3 regions of the Roseivivax sp. genome follow, and region 2 is predicted to be linked to each of the others. Evidence: riboswitches for the same ligand, from Rfam matches in the RefSeq annotation. Region 2 holds a riboswitch; each other region holds the start of a gene.
What was found. Region 2 has a riboswitch for cobalamin ahead of ACX938_RS12230 (hypothetical protein). Riboswitches for the same ligand answer to the same signal wherever they lie in the genome.

Region 1 (4,202 bases), on a different contig from region 2:
CGAGCCGGTGCCAGCCCGCCACCCGGTCGGCGAGCGCGGCGATGCGGTCGGGCTCGGGCACATGGCGCAGGCGGGCGAACTGCAGGTCGGGGTCGCGGGGCTCGGGCTCCTTGAAGCTCGCGACACCCGCGAAGAGCCGTCCGTCGACCTCGGGCAGCACGACATGCATGGCGAGGTCGGCGGGCGAGAAGCCGCGCTCGGCCTCGTCCCAGGCTTTCCGGGTCGAGGTGGCGAGCGCCACCTGGAAGACCGGCACGCCGCCCGCGTCGAGCGGCGAGCTGCCCGCGCTGCCCTTGCCGGAGAAGGCCGTGGCATTGACCACCGCGACCGGGTCGAGCCCCGCCACCTGCCGCTCGAGCCAGCCCGACGCGTCGGGCGCCTTGAGCGAGGGGGCAAAAAGGCCGAGGACCGCGAAGCCGCGGTGCCTGAGCGCGGTGAAAAGCGCCTCGACCGGGGCGAGGTCGGCGGCGGCGAGGAAGGAGCGGTAGAAGACGACGAGGACCAGGGGTTTTTCGGGGGCCTCGGGGGCGCGGGCGGGCTGCGTGTCGCCCTCGTCGAAAGACCCCGCGTCCGGCAGCGCCCCGAGGCGCGCCAGCGCCGGGCAGGTCACGCCATGTTCCGGCGTCCAGGCGCCGACCAGCGGGAGCGCCTTCACGCCCCGCACCGGACCCGCGTAGAGCCCCGCCGCCAGCGCCATCTGCGCCAGCGCCGCCTGCGCGGCCACCGCGCCGCCGGTGTCGCAGAGATGCGCCAGCCGCCGCAGGGTCGAGACCGGCACCGTCGAGATCTCGTCGAGCCGGGGATCCTCGCGGCCGTCCGCCGGCAGGACCGCCAGGGCGATGCCCTTCTGCCGGGCCAAGGCCTCGATCTGCTGCAGGCCGTAGGGCCAATAGGGCTGCCCGCCAATCAGCCGGATCAGGATGCCATGGGCGCCCTCGAGCGTCTGTTCGACATAGGTGTCGACCGAGAGCGGATGGCGCAGCGCCGCGATATTGGCCAGCCGCAGGCTCGGCAGCTTGCCCTGCCGCCCGCCGCCGCGCTTCCAGCCCGCCGCGAAGGCCCCGAGGTCCGAATCCGAGAAGGACAGCGCCACGATCTCGGCCGGGCTCTGGCCCAGGTCGGTCGGCGTGTCGGTCTCGTCGAGCCCGTGGCTTTCGCGGAAGACGACATGCATGGTCTCAGGCGGTCTCTTCCGCCGCGGTCAGAATGCGGGTGATCGCGGCGCGGTCGATGTCGTCGTGCTCGGCGATGACCACCAAGCGCCCCTCGCGGGCCTCGCCCGGGCCCCAGGGCCGGTCGAACTGGTGGCGCACCCGCGCACCCACTGCCTGCACGAGAAGCCGCATCGGCTTGCCCGCGACGCTGGCGTAGCCCTTGACCCGCAGGATGTTCTGCTCGCGCGCGAGCCGCTCGATGCGCGCGGCCAGATCGGCGGGGGCGGTGAGCTCGGGCAGGGCGACGACGATGCTTTCGAAGTCGTCGTGGTCGTGTTCGGGCACCCCGTCGTGATGCGAGGGGCGCGCCTCGATGTCGTCCTCGGCGGCGGCGCCCAGGCCCAGGATCACCCGGGGGTCGACGCGGCCCTCGGCGACCTCGACCACCGGCAGGCTGCGCGGCGCCTCGGCGGCGATGACCTCGCGGGCGCGGGTCACGCCCTCGGGGCCGGCGAGGTCGGGCTTGGTCAGCAGCACGATGTCGGCGCAGGAGATCTGGTCCTCGAAGACCTCCGACAGCGGGGTCTCGTGGTCGATGCTGTCGTCGGCCTGTCGCTGGGCGTCGACGGCGGCCACATCGGGGGCGAAGCGGCCCGCGGCGACTGCCTCGGCATCGGCGAGCGCCACCACGCCGTCGACGGTGATCTTCGAGCGGATGTCCGGCCAGTCGAAAGCCTTCAGGAGCGGCTTCGGCAGCGCCAGGCCCGAGGTCTCGATCAGGATGTGCTCGGGGCGCGGGTCGAGCTTCAGGAGCGCCTCGATCGTGGGGATGAAGTCATCGGCCACGGTGCAGCAGATGCAGCCGTTGGCCAGCTCCACCACGTTTTCCGCCGGGCAGTCGGGGATCGCACAGCCCTTCAGGATCTCGCCGTCGACGCCGACATCGCCGAACTCGTTCACGACCACGGCCAGGCGCTTGCCGCCGGGGTTCTTCATCAGCTCCGAGATCAGCGTGGTCTTGCCCGAGCCCAGGAAGCCGGTGACGATGGTGACGGGAAGTTTCTCGAGATCGGCCATGTCAGCCCTCCATTGGCGGCACGCGGGCCACGCAGTTTTTCTTGAAATGTTGCGGACGCTCGCGCCAGGGGATCAGCCCGTTGGCGCTGGCGTGGTATTTCGCGGCGCCCTCGCGCAGGACCTCGAGGTCCGAGGCCTCGTGCAGGTTGCCGAAGACATAGGTCCAGCGGCCCGCGCCGCGCAGCGCCACGGTGCAGCCGCCCTCGCAGTTCTGCAGGCATTCCACCGCGCGCAGGGTGACGCCCTCGGGCATCGAGCCCTCGAGCGCCTCGTACAGCGCGGCGCCGGGCCGGGTGCCGTCCTCGGTGACCTCCTGGCCACGGCGGCAGGTGGTGCAGATCAAGAGCTCCGCGGGCGGGCGGTCGGGCAGGTCTTTCAACGGGACGGTCCCATTCTGATCGGGGGAAGGGGCATGAAAGATGGCACGAAGGCTCTGAGCCCGCGGCCACCGGCACACCCCGTCCGGTTGCACTTCCTCGGCGCGAGGCAGGTCTCCCGGCTTTCCGGATGTGAGGCGCGGGCCTCTCGGGCGCCCTGCCTTCCCGACCCGTGACGGGGCCAGTGGCGGAGGGGCGACCTCTCCGGGTCACGGTCGCGGGGGCGGCTGCGGCTGCCTCCCGGGGGGCCGGGCGGTCCGCATTCCCTTTTCACCCCGGACGCGCCGGGGCACCTTGCGCATATGCCTTGTTGCGCCGCGACCCACGCGCTGTCAAGCGGCCAGAGACACCCCGGCGATTGACGGGCCGGGCGGCGCCTGCCAGTCAGTGGCCAAAGCCGCGAAGGAGCCCCGCCATGGACGACGCCACCGCCCGCCACAACGCCAAGATGAAGCGCATCAAGGCCGCCCGCGACGAGATGATGAAGACCAAGACCGAGGAAAAGGGTCTGATCGTGGTGCACACCGGCAAGGGCAAGGGCAAGAGCTCCTCGGCCTTCGGGATGATCATGCGCTGCATCGCCCATGGCATGCCCTGCGCGGTGGTGCAGTTCATCAAGGGCGACTGGGAGACCGGCGAGCGGACCTTCCTGCGCGAGCGCTTTGCCGAGGAGTGCCGGTTCTTCGTCTCGGGCGAGGGCTTCACCTGGGAGACCCAGGACCGCGACCGCGACATCGCCGCCGCCCGCGCCGGCTGGGAGACCGCGAAAGAGCAGATCCGCGACCCGGAGATCTCCTTCGTGCTGCTCGACGAAATCAACATCGCGCTGCGCTACGACTACCTCGACATCGACGAGGTGGTGGACTTCCTGCTGACCGAGAAGCCCGAGATGACCCATGTCGTGCTGACCGGGCGCAACGCCAAGCCCGAGCTGATCGAGGCCGCCGACCTGGTGACCGAGTTCGAACTGGTGAAACATCCCTTCCGCGAGGGGGTGCGCGCCCAGGCGGGCGTGGAGTTCTGATGTTCTTAGGTGCGGCCTCGGGGGACGCCAGCGCCGCTGCGCGGCGCTCCGGGGGCTTTGCCCCCACCGCCCTCCGGGCGGTTCCCCCAAGGTATTTTCGCCAACCTGAAGCAAGGGTTTCTTTACACTTCGCGCGCTACCCTGGCGTCGCGGTGGAGGGAGAGGTCCCGATCGCCGCCCAAGCTGAAGGCGCCGTGCGCGACCCATCTGCAAAAGGGGCGCGTGCGGCGCTGGACGGCAAGTTTGGGTTGGTCGCGTGCCGGGCGGGTCGCGGTGCGGTTTTGTGTGATGGTGTGTGGCGTGGGTTCGGCGGGGCGCGCGAGGCGGTTGGTTTGGTTCGGGGCGCGTTTGAGGAGGCGTTGCGCGGTTTTGTGAGGGTCGGCGGCGGCGTTAAGGTTAATGGCGCGGGTGCCGCCGCGGGGTTCGGCGCATGAGCCGGGCGCTGATGATCCAGGGCACCGGCAGCAATGTCGGAAAGTCCATGCTGGTGGCGGGGCTGATCCGGGCGGCGCGGCGGCGCGGGCTCTCGGTGGCGCCCTTCAAGCCGCAGAACATGTCGAACAACGCCGC
Region 2 (4,202 bases):
TGACGATGCCGCAGATCAGCGAGAGCAGCGTCGACTTGCCGGACCCGCTTTCGCCCAGAAGCAGGACGCGCTCGCCCGCCGCCATGGTGAAGCCCGGCACCGACAGCCCGAAGGATCCCCGCCCCGGCCAGCGGAAGCGCAGAGCCTCGAGCGCCAGCGCCGGTTCGGTCATTCGAGCGTGAGCTCGGCGGCGCCCGGGGTCAGCGCCGCCAGACCGGCGCCCGCCTCGGTGACATATTGCACCTCGATCTCCCGGGCGTTGCCGAAGGTCTCGAAGAAGGGAAAGCCCAGGGTCGTGAGCGCGTCTTCCTCGTCGCAGGCGAAACCATAGGTGACGTGGAACTCGCTGTGGTCCGCGCTGTGCTCTTCGGCGTGGTCGTGGTCGTCGTCCTCGCCGTGGGCGTCGTGGTCGTGATCCTCGCCCGCCTCGTGCGCGTGGTCCTCGCCCTCGGCATGTGTGTCGTGGTCGTGGCCGTGGTCGTCGCTCTCGGCGTGGTTCGCGTCCTGCGCATCGTCATGCCCGCCGCCGTGAAGCTGCGCCACAACCTCGGTCAGCCGGCAGCCCGCGGGTTCCGGCAGGGTCACGATGGTCTCAGGCGCGAGGAACTGGCGGATGGCCGCGGCGACGGCCTCCTTCTCCTCGGTCGACCGCGCCGGGTATTCGAAGCCGACGATGTCCGCGCCCGGCGAATGGAGGGTGATCTCCACCCGGCCCTGTTCGACTGCGATTTCAGCCGTGGAGACGCCATGCACATGCGCGCCCATCTCGCGGGCTTCCTGCGCGGGCGTGGCGGTCGCGGCGGAGGCGGCAGCCGATGCGAGGACGAGGGTCAGAACGGTCGGTTTCATGGGCGCTCCTTTACCCCGATATGGATGATGAAATGCGCAGGCCATGGCAAGACCCGCGCGGCGGTGTTTACTGTGCGCAGTGGCGTCGGCCGCGGGTCGCGGACCGCGCGCGACACCGTGGAACGCCGAAACCCGACCCTGATTCCCTGATCCACCACCCGGAAAGCCTCTGATGCGCACGCCTCGGACCCGGGCCATCCACCTCGCGCCGACAAGCACCGCCCCCCTGATCCGCCATTGACCCACAGCCCCCGATCTGCGCTTGTGGCGCCCGATGGTTCTCGACGGCTGACGGCCCGAGAGATGAAAAGGGAACGCGGTGCGGCGCCTCGGGCGCCAATTCCGCGACTGCCCCCGCAACTGTAGGCGGCGAGCACCCCGAGGTTGACCACTGGGCCAATACGGCTCGGGAAGGTTCGGGACAGCGACGACCCGCAAGTCAGGAGACCTGCCATCTCCGGGGCCCGACGGGCCCTGCAGTCACCTTCAACCCAGGCGGGGTGCCGTGGGAGGAGTGCCAGAGATGGACCCGACAGGGCTTGTGACATCGCCGGTATCCCGCCCGCTCCGCGATCAAGCGCGGAGGGCGCGATGTTATTGGCACAGACCTTACTGCAACTCGACGTAGGACCGCTGCCGCCCGACCGGGCGGAAGAGATGGCGCAGCTCGGCTACCTGCAATGGCTGGGCGCCCTGCCCGGCGACGCCGGATACCGGCAGGAGGCGCTTCGGGCCCGCGCGGTGGCGCTGCCGCTGGCCGCGAGTTCTCCCGCCGTGGCGCGGTTCTGCAGGCTCCTGGGCGAGTCGCTCGCGACACCGCTCGCGCCCTTGGCGCTCTCCGTCCCGAAGCGCGTGCGGCGCGGCGGGGCGCGGGCCCGCAGGCTGATGACATGAGCGGGGCATCTTCGTCCCCCGCCGCCGCGCTGACGCTGGACCGGGTGTCCTGGGCGCCCCGGGGCGGCCGCCAGAGGGTCCTGCACGAGACCAGTTTTTCCCTGCCCCCCGGGCGGGTGCTCGGGGTCGTGGGTCCGAACGGCGCGGGCAAGACCACGCTTCTGCGGCTCCTTTACCGGTTTCTCCGCCCGCAGAGCGGCAGTGTGTGTCTCGACGGCAGGGACATCTGGCAGCTCTCCGCCTTGGCCGTGGCGCGCCGCGTCGCCGCCGTCCTGCAGGAGCAGCCGACCGATTTCGCGCTCACCGTGCGGGAGATCGTGGCACTCGGGCGCACCCCGCATCGGCGCGGCTTTGGGGGTGGCTTCGGGGGTGGCACCAGCGCAGCCGACCGGGCAATCATCGAGGACGCGCTCACGCGCATGGACCTCTGCGGCTTCGCCCATCGGCACCTCGGCACCCTCTCGGGCGGCGAGCGGCAGCGGGTCATGGTGGCCCGCGCTCTGACGCAGGAGCCGCGCCTCCTGATCCTCGACGAGCCGACCAACCACCTCGACATCCGCCACCAGCTCGAGGTGCTGCGGCTGATCCGCGACCTGCCGATGACCATCGTGACCTCGCTGCACGACCTGAACATGGCGCTCTGCCACTGCGACGAGGTTCTGCTGCTGAAAGACGGCCGGACCTGCGGCTTCGGCCCGCCGGACCGGGTGCTGACCGAAGCCGGCGTCGCGCGCGCCTTCGAGGTCGGCACGCGCCGGGAAACCCTGTCGCACAGCGGCGCGGATCATCTCTCCTTTCACCTGACACGAGACCTGGAACAGGCATGAAACTCCTCCATCTCCCCCTCCTCGCCGCCCTGCTCGGCACCGCCGGCACCGCCTTCGCGCAGACCACCGTCCAGAGCTGCGACCGCCGCGTGACCTTCGAGGCCCCGCCCGAACGCGCGGTCTCCAACGACATCAACCTGACCGAGATGATGCTGGTCCTGGGGCTGGCCGACCGCATGGTGGGCTACACCGGCATCTCCGGCTGGAAGTCGCTCGACGCCGGGATGCGCTCCGGGGTCGCGGCGCTGCCGGAACTGGCCGCCCGCAAGCCCACCAAGGAGGTTCTGCTGGGCGCGGAGGCCGACTTCCTCTTCGCCGGCTGGAACTACGGCATGACGGTCGGCGGGGAGGTGACGCCCGAGACGCTCGCACCCTTCGGAATCCAGGTCTACGAGCTGACCGAGAGCTGCACGCATGTCATGGACAAGGGCAAAGCCAGCCTCGAGGACATGTATGCCGACCTGATGAACCTCGGCCGCATCTTCGAGGTCGAGGCCCGCGCCGAGGCGCTGGTCGCGGGATACCGCGCCGAGCTTGCCGAGCTCACCGCCGGGCTCGAGACCGGCGCGCCCCCGCGGGTCTTTGTCTACGACAGCGGGCAGGACACGCCCTTCACCGCCGGGCGCTACGCCATGCCGACCGCGCTGATCGAGGCCGCGGGCGGGCGCAACGTCATGGATGATTTCGAGAAAAGCTGGGCGACCGTCTCCTGGGAGGAGGTCGTCGCGCGCGATCCCGAGATCGTGGTGATCGTGGACTACGGCGAGGTCACCGCGGAGGAGAAGCGCGCCTTCCTGATGTCGAACCCCGCCTTCGCCGGGATCGCGGCGGTGAAGAATGACCGTTTCGTCACGCTCGATTACGTCGAGGCAACCCCCGGTCCGCGCAACATCGCGGCGGTCAAGACGCTCGCCGAGAGCTTCTGGGGAGAGTGAGGTGATCCGCGGAACCGATCTCTCCGCAGGCCCAGGCGCCTGGCCCAAGCTGCCTATACTGCTCGCCGCCGGGGTGGTGGTCCTCGTGGCCTCCCTGACACTGGCCATCTCGGTCGGCGCGGTCCAGGTCGGTTTCACCACGGTCTGGGGCGTGCTGGCCGAGAAGATCGCGCCCGGCAGCATCACCCCGCAGTGGTCCGAGGGCCAGGCCGCGATCATCTGGGAGATCCGGTTTCCCCGGGCGCTTCTGGCCATGATGGTCGGCGCCGGCCTCGCGCTGGTCGGCGCCAGCCTGCAGGCGGTGACGCGCAATCCCCTGGCGGATCCGCATCTTCTGGGGATCTCCTCGGGCGGCGCTTTCGGCGCGATCCTGGCGCTTCTGCACACCGGGCTGTTCCTGGGTCTCCTGACGGTCCCGGTCCTGGCCTTTCTGGGCGCGCTCATGGCCACCGGCATCGTGCTGGCGGTGTCGCGCTTCACCGAGGCGACCAGCGCCGACCGGCTGGTCCTGGCCGGTGTCGCGGTGTCCTTCATCGTCATGGCGGCGGCCAATGTGCTGATCTTCCTCGGCGATCCGCGGGCCTCGCACACGGTGGTCTTCTGGATGCTGGGCGGTCTGGGCCTCGCGCAATGGGACCAGCTGATCTACCCGCTGGTCATCCTGGCGGGCTCCGGGGCCTGGCTCCTGAGCCGCGCC
Region 3 (4,202 bases), on a different contig from region 2:
AACGACATCGCCGAATCGATCCGCATCCAGGACGGCGGGCCTTTCGTGGACCTGCCGGTCTCGGCCTTCGAGCTTCTGGCCCAGGCCCCCGACGACCGCATCCACTACGCGGTGACGGGGCCCGGCGGCGAGCCGGTGACCGGCTTCGGCGTGCTGCCGGGCCATCCCGAACACGCCCCCGGCCGCATCGAGCCGGAGTTCTTCGACGCCGATCTGCAGGGCGAGGCCGCGCGCTTCGTCACCGTGACGCGGCGCTTCGCCGAGCGGGATTTCTCGGGCGAGGTCACCGTGACCGTGGGCCAGACCCTGCGCGCGCGGCGCGCCATGGCGCTGGCGCTCATGGTCGATGCGCTGCTGCCCATGGTGCTGGCGGGAATCGCGCTCATGGGCATCTCCTGGGTGGTGATCCGGGGCGCGGTGCGCCCGCTCGGCGCGCTCTCGCAGGATCTGGCCTTCCGGGACCCCTACGACCTGACACCCATGCCGACCGAAGGCGTGCCGCAGGAGCTGCGGGTCATGCTCGACGCGATGAACCGCTTCATGGGGCGGCTCGACCGGCAGATGGGCTCCATGCGCAACCTGATCTCGGACACCGCCCACCAGCTGCGGACCCCGGTCGCGGCGATAAGGGTGCAGGCCGAGACGCTTCTGGAGGAGGACAGCCCGCCGGGCCGCGCGCGGGCGGGCGAGCGGCTCCTGGCGCGGACCCGATCGCTGGGGCGTCTCCTCGACCAGCTCCTGAGCCGCGCGCTGGTGATCCACCGCACCGACAGCGCGCCCCGGGTGCCCGTCGATCTGCGCGAGATCGCGCTCGAGATCGTCGAGCGGCGCGACCACGAGCTGCTGGCCCCCGGCGCCGAGATGCGGCTGGAAATCGGGCCTGAGCCGGTCATGGTCATGGCCGAGGTCTTTTCGCTCGAGGAGGCGGCGAAGAACCTTCTGGCCAATGCGCTGCGCCACGGCGTGCCGCCGGTCGTGCTGGGCGCCGAGGAGCGCGATGGGCAGGCCGCGCTCTGGGTCGCCGACGCGGGGCCGGGGCCGGCGCCGGAGCTTCTGGCGCGGCTCGGCGGACGGTTCGAGCGCACCGCCCAGAGCCAGGAACAAAGCGCGGGCCTTGGCCTCGCCATCGTGAAATCCGTGGCCGAAGCCTTCGGCGGGCGGGTCGAGATGACCCAAGAAAAAACGGGCTTCCGGGTGGTGCTGATCCTGCCCACAGCCCCCAGCGAGGAGGCCCCATGACCCTGCTGCGTTACGCCCTCGCCGCCTTCCTGGCGCTCATCGCCGTGCCCGCCACCGCGCAGGAGGACATCGCCGAGTTCGGCACCGGTGCGACCGAGATGACGCTCATGTCGACCACCGACATCGCCATCATCGCGCCGGTCATGCAGCGGTTCGCCGATCTCAACCCCGACCTGCTCCTGCGCTACGAGCAATGGGGCTCGAACGCGCTGTTCGCGCGCAGCCGCGCGGCCTGCGAGGACGGAGGGCAGGGCGCGCCCGCCGATGCGATCCTCTCTTCGGCGGTGCATCACATGGTCTGGCTGGTGAACGCCGCCTGCGCGCATCGCTACGTCTCGCCGCGGACCTCGGCGCTGCCGCCGGTGCGGCGCTGGCGCGACGAGGTCTGGGGCCTGACCGAAGAACCGGCGGTCATCATATACAACAAGCGCGCCCTTGGTGGGGCCGAGGTGCCGCGCAGCCGTTTCGCGCTGCTCGACCTGATGCGCGAGGCCCCCGAGGCGCTGCGCGGGCGGATCGCCACCTATGACATCGCGGCATCGGGGCTGGGTTATCTCTTCGCCCATAGCGACAGCCTCGAGGCCAGCACCTTCGGCGCCATGCTCGAAGGCTTCGCCCGGGTCGACGCGGTGGCGACCTGCTGCTCGACCGAGATCATCCGCGGGGTGGCCGAGGGCCAATACGATTTCGCCTACAACGTGCTGGGCTCTTACGTGGCCAGCGTCGCGGAGCCCGACGTGGGCGTCATCCTGCCCGAGGATTACACGCTGATCCTCTCGCGCAGCTACATGATCCCGCACGGCGCCCGCCAGAAGGAGGGTGCGACGCGGCTTCTGGATTTCCTCCTGTCGGCGGAGGCGCAGGGCATGCTGGCCGAGATAGGCCTGGTGATGAGTGCCGATGCCGACGAACACGGGCTGGTGCCGAGCGCCCGGCGGCTGATCGCGCTGTCCCCGTCGCTTCTGGTGGCACTCGATGCCAACACCCGCGAGGGGCTTTTCTCGATCTGGAACAATGCCTTCAGCCTGGGCGGCTCGCCCTGAGGGGGCCACACCACGTCAGATCGCCAAGCATTGCGATTGACCGGGGGTGCGGCCTTCTGTAGCGAGGAAGATGTGATCGGTTCCGGCAGCCCGCCGGAGGAAAGAGGGAATGCAGTGCGGCGCCCCAGGCGTCAAACCTGCAGCTGCCCCCGCAACTGTGAGCGGCGAGCGCAGGCCGGGATACCACTGGAGCAATCCGGGAAGGTCGGCCGAAGCAAAGACCCGCGAGCCAGGAGACCTGCCTGTCACGGGCGACACCACGAACCCCCTCGGGTGAGAGGGAAAGGAGAACGACCATGACCACCACGACCCTCACGGCAGGCCAGAGCGGTTCGCGCAGCATCCTCGCGGCGCTGTCGGCGGCAGTCCTCGGGCTCGGCATCCTCTGGATGGCCGGCCACGCGCAGGCGGGCGCCCTGCATGACGCGGCGCATGACGTGCGCCACGCCACCGGCTTCCCCTGCCACTGACCTCATGTTCACCCGGATTCTGACCAGCGCGCTCTTCGCTGGGGCTGCCGCGGGGCTGATTGCCGCCCTGCTGCAGCTTGTCTTCGTGCAGCCGGTGCTGCTGCACGCGGAGCTCTACGAGGGCGGGGAGCTGGTGCATTTCGGCCCCGGCGGCGAGGCCAATTCGGCCAGGCCCGCGCTTGGCGGCTTCGACGCGCTGCGCGACGGCCTGAGCATCATCTTCACCATGCTGATCTACGCGGGCTATGCGCTGGTGCTGATCCCGCTCATGGCGCTCGCGCAGGAGCGCGGCGCCCAGATCAATGCGCGGTCCGGCCTTCTCTGGGGCGCGGCGGGCTTTGTCACCGTGCACATGGCGCCGGCCTTCGGCCTGCCGCCCGAGGTGCCGGGCGTTGCCGCCGCCGACCTCATGGCGCGGCAGCTTTGGTGGGGCGCGACGGTGCTGGCGACCGGCATCGGCCTCTGGCTCGCGGCCTTCGGGCGGAGCTGGGCGGCCTGGGGCGGCGCCGTGGTGCTGCTGCTCGCGCCGCATCTCGTCGGCGCGCCCTCGCCCGAGGTCTTCTCGGGTCCGGTTCCGACCGAGCTTGGCGCGCTTTTCGCGGCGCGGGCGCTTGGCACCGGGCTCGCGGCCTGGGTGCTGCTGGGCGGTTTCGCCGGGTTCTTCTGGGCCCGCGAGACGCAAGGGCAGGGCGCGGCGCAGACCGCCTGAGCCCCGCCTGACAGGAGAGCACCGGCATGGACCGATCCATTCCGCTTCTGGTGATCGGGCTCGTCCTCGGGGGCGGGCTCGGCTTCACCTTCGCGGCCGGCCAGGGCATCACGCTGGACGGCCACGACCATTCCGACCCTGCCCATCACGGCGCCCATGCGGGCGGCGCGGGCGGCGGTCAGGGCGCGGCGCACGACCACGGCGAGATGCTGGAGCTGCCCGCGGGGCCCGATGCCCCGGCGCTTGCGCTCGCGCTCAGCGAGGATCCGGCCTCGGGCTGGAACCTGCAGATCCAGACGCAGAACTTCACCTTCGCGCCCGCCAATGCCAGCACCGCGCATGTGCCCGGAGAGGGCCACGCCCATCTCTACGTGAACGGCGAAAAGCGCGCGCGGCTCTATGGCCCCTGGGTGCATCTGGCCGATCTGCCTGACGGTCCGGTCGAACTGGCGGTGACGCTGAACGCCAATGATCACCGGCTTCTGGCGGTCGAAGGTAAAGCTTTGCGTGAAGTCGTGACGCTGCAGAACTGAGCGCGGCGAGGGGCCGCGTCCCCTCACTCGGGCAGCGCGGGCACCCGGCCTTTCAGGCAGTGCCGGAGCCGCCCGCAGGGGCGCGCATCCTCGATCCATCCTCCGGGCGCCGCGAGGTAGGCGCGCAGCGTCCCGATGATGTCGGCGCGGTCGGCCTCAGGGTCGACGCCCGCGAAGAAATAGGTCGCCCGCCCGGGCGCCTGCAGCG

Region 1: it holds a riboswitch for cobalamin, as region 2 does, so the genes downstream of both, ACX938_RS12960 (DUF1636 family protein) here and ACX938_RS12230 (hypothetical protein) in region 2, are expected to answer to the same signal.
Region 3: it holds a riboswitch for cobalamin, as region 2 does, so the genes downstream of both, ACX938_RS12875 (CbtB domain-containing protein) here and ACX938_RS12230 (hypothetical protein) in region 2, are expected to answer to the same signal.

Annotation. Positions count from the first base shown of each region.
Region 1 is NZ_JBTOLZ010000016.1:53,756-57,957, forward strand. It holds gene cobN (cobaltochelatase subunit CobN) at 1-1,174, opposite strand, end outside; gene cobW (cobalamin biosynthesis protein CobW) at 1,179-2,231, opposite strand; gene ACX938_RS12960 (DUF1636 family protein) at 2,233-2,610, opposite strand; cobalamin riboswitch at 2,700-2,920, opposite strand; gene cobO (cob(I)yrinic acid a,c-diamide adenosyltransferase) at 3,024-3,632, shown strand; gene ACX938_RS12970 (cobyric acid synthase) at 4,063-4,202, shown strand, end outside.
Region 2 is NZ_JBTOLZ010000015.1:5,717-9,918, reverse strand. It holds gene ACX938_RS12240 (ABC transporter ATP-binding protein) at 1-172, opposite strand, end outside; gene zrgA (zinc uptake protein ZrgA) at 169-849, opposite strand; cobalamin riboswitch at 1,123-1,305, shown strand; gene ACX938_RS12230 (hypothetical protein) at 1,447-1,743, shown strand; partial or broken gene ACX938_RS12225 (ABC transporter ATP-binding protein) at 1,740-2,303, shown strand; gene ACX938_RS12220 (ABC transporter substrate-binding protein) at 2,567-3,505, shown strand; gene ACX938_RS12215 (FecCD family ABC transporter permease) at 3,555-4,202, shown strand, end outside.
Region 3 is NZ_JBTOLZ010000016.1:38,133-42,334, forward strand. It holds gene ACX938_RS12865 (sensor histidine kinase N-terminal domain-containing protein) at 1-1,239, shown strand, start outside; gene ACX938_RS12870 (ABC transporter substrate-binding protein) at 1,236-2,282, shown strand; cobalamin riboswitch at 2,343-2,542, shown strand; gene ACX938_RS12875 (CbtB domain-containing protein) at 2,579-2,752, shown strand; gene ACX938_RS12880 (CbtA family protein) at 2,757-3,461, shown strand; gene ACX938_RS12885 (hypothetical protein) at 3,488-3,994, shown strand; gene ACX938_RS12890 (DUF1636 family protein) at 4,018-4,202, opposite strand, start outside.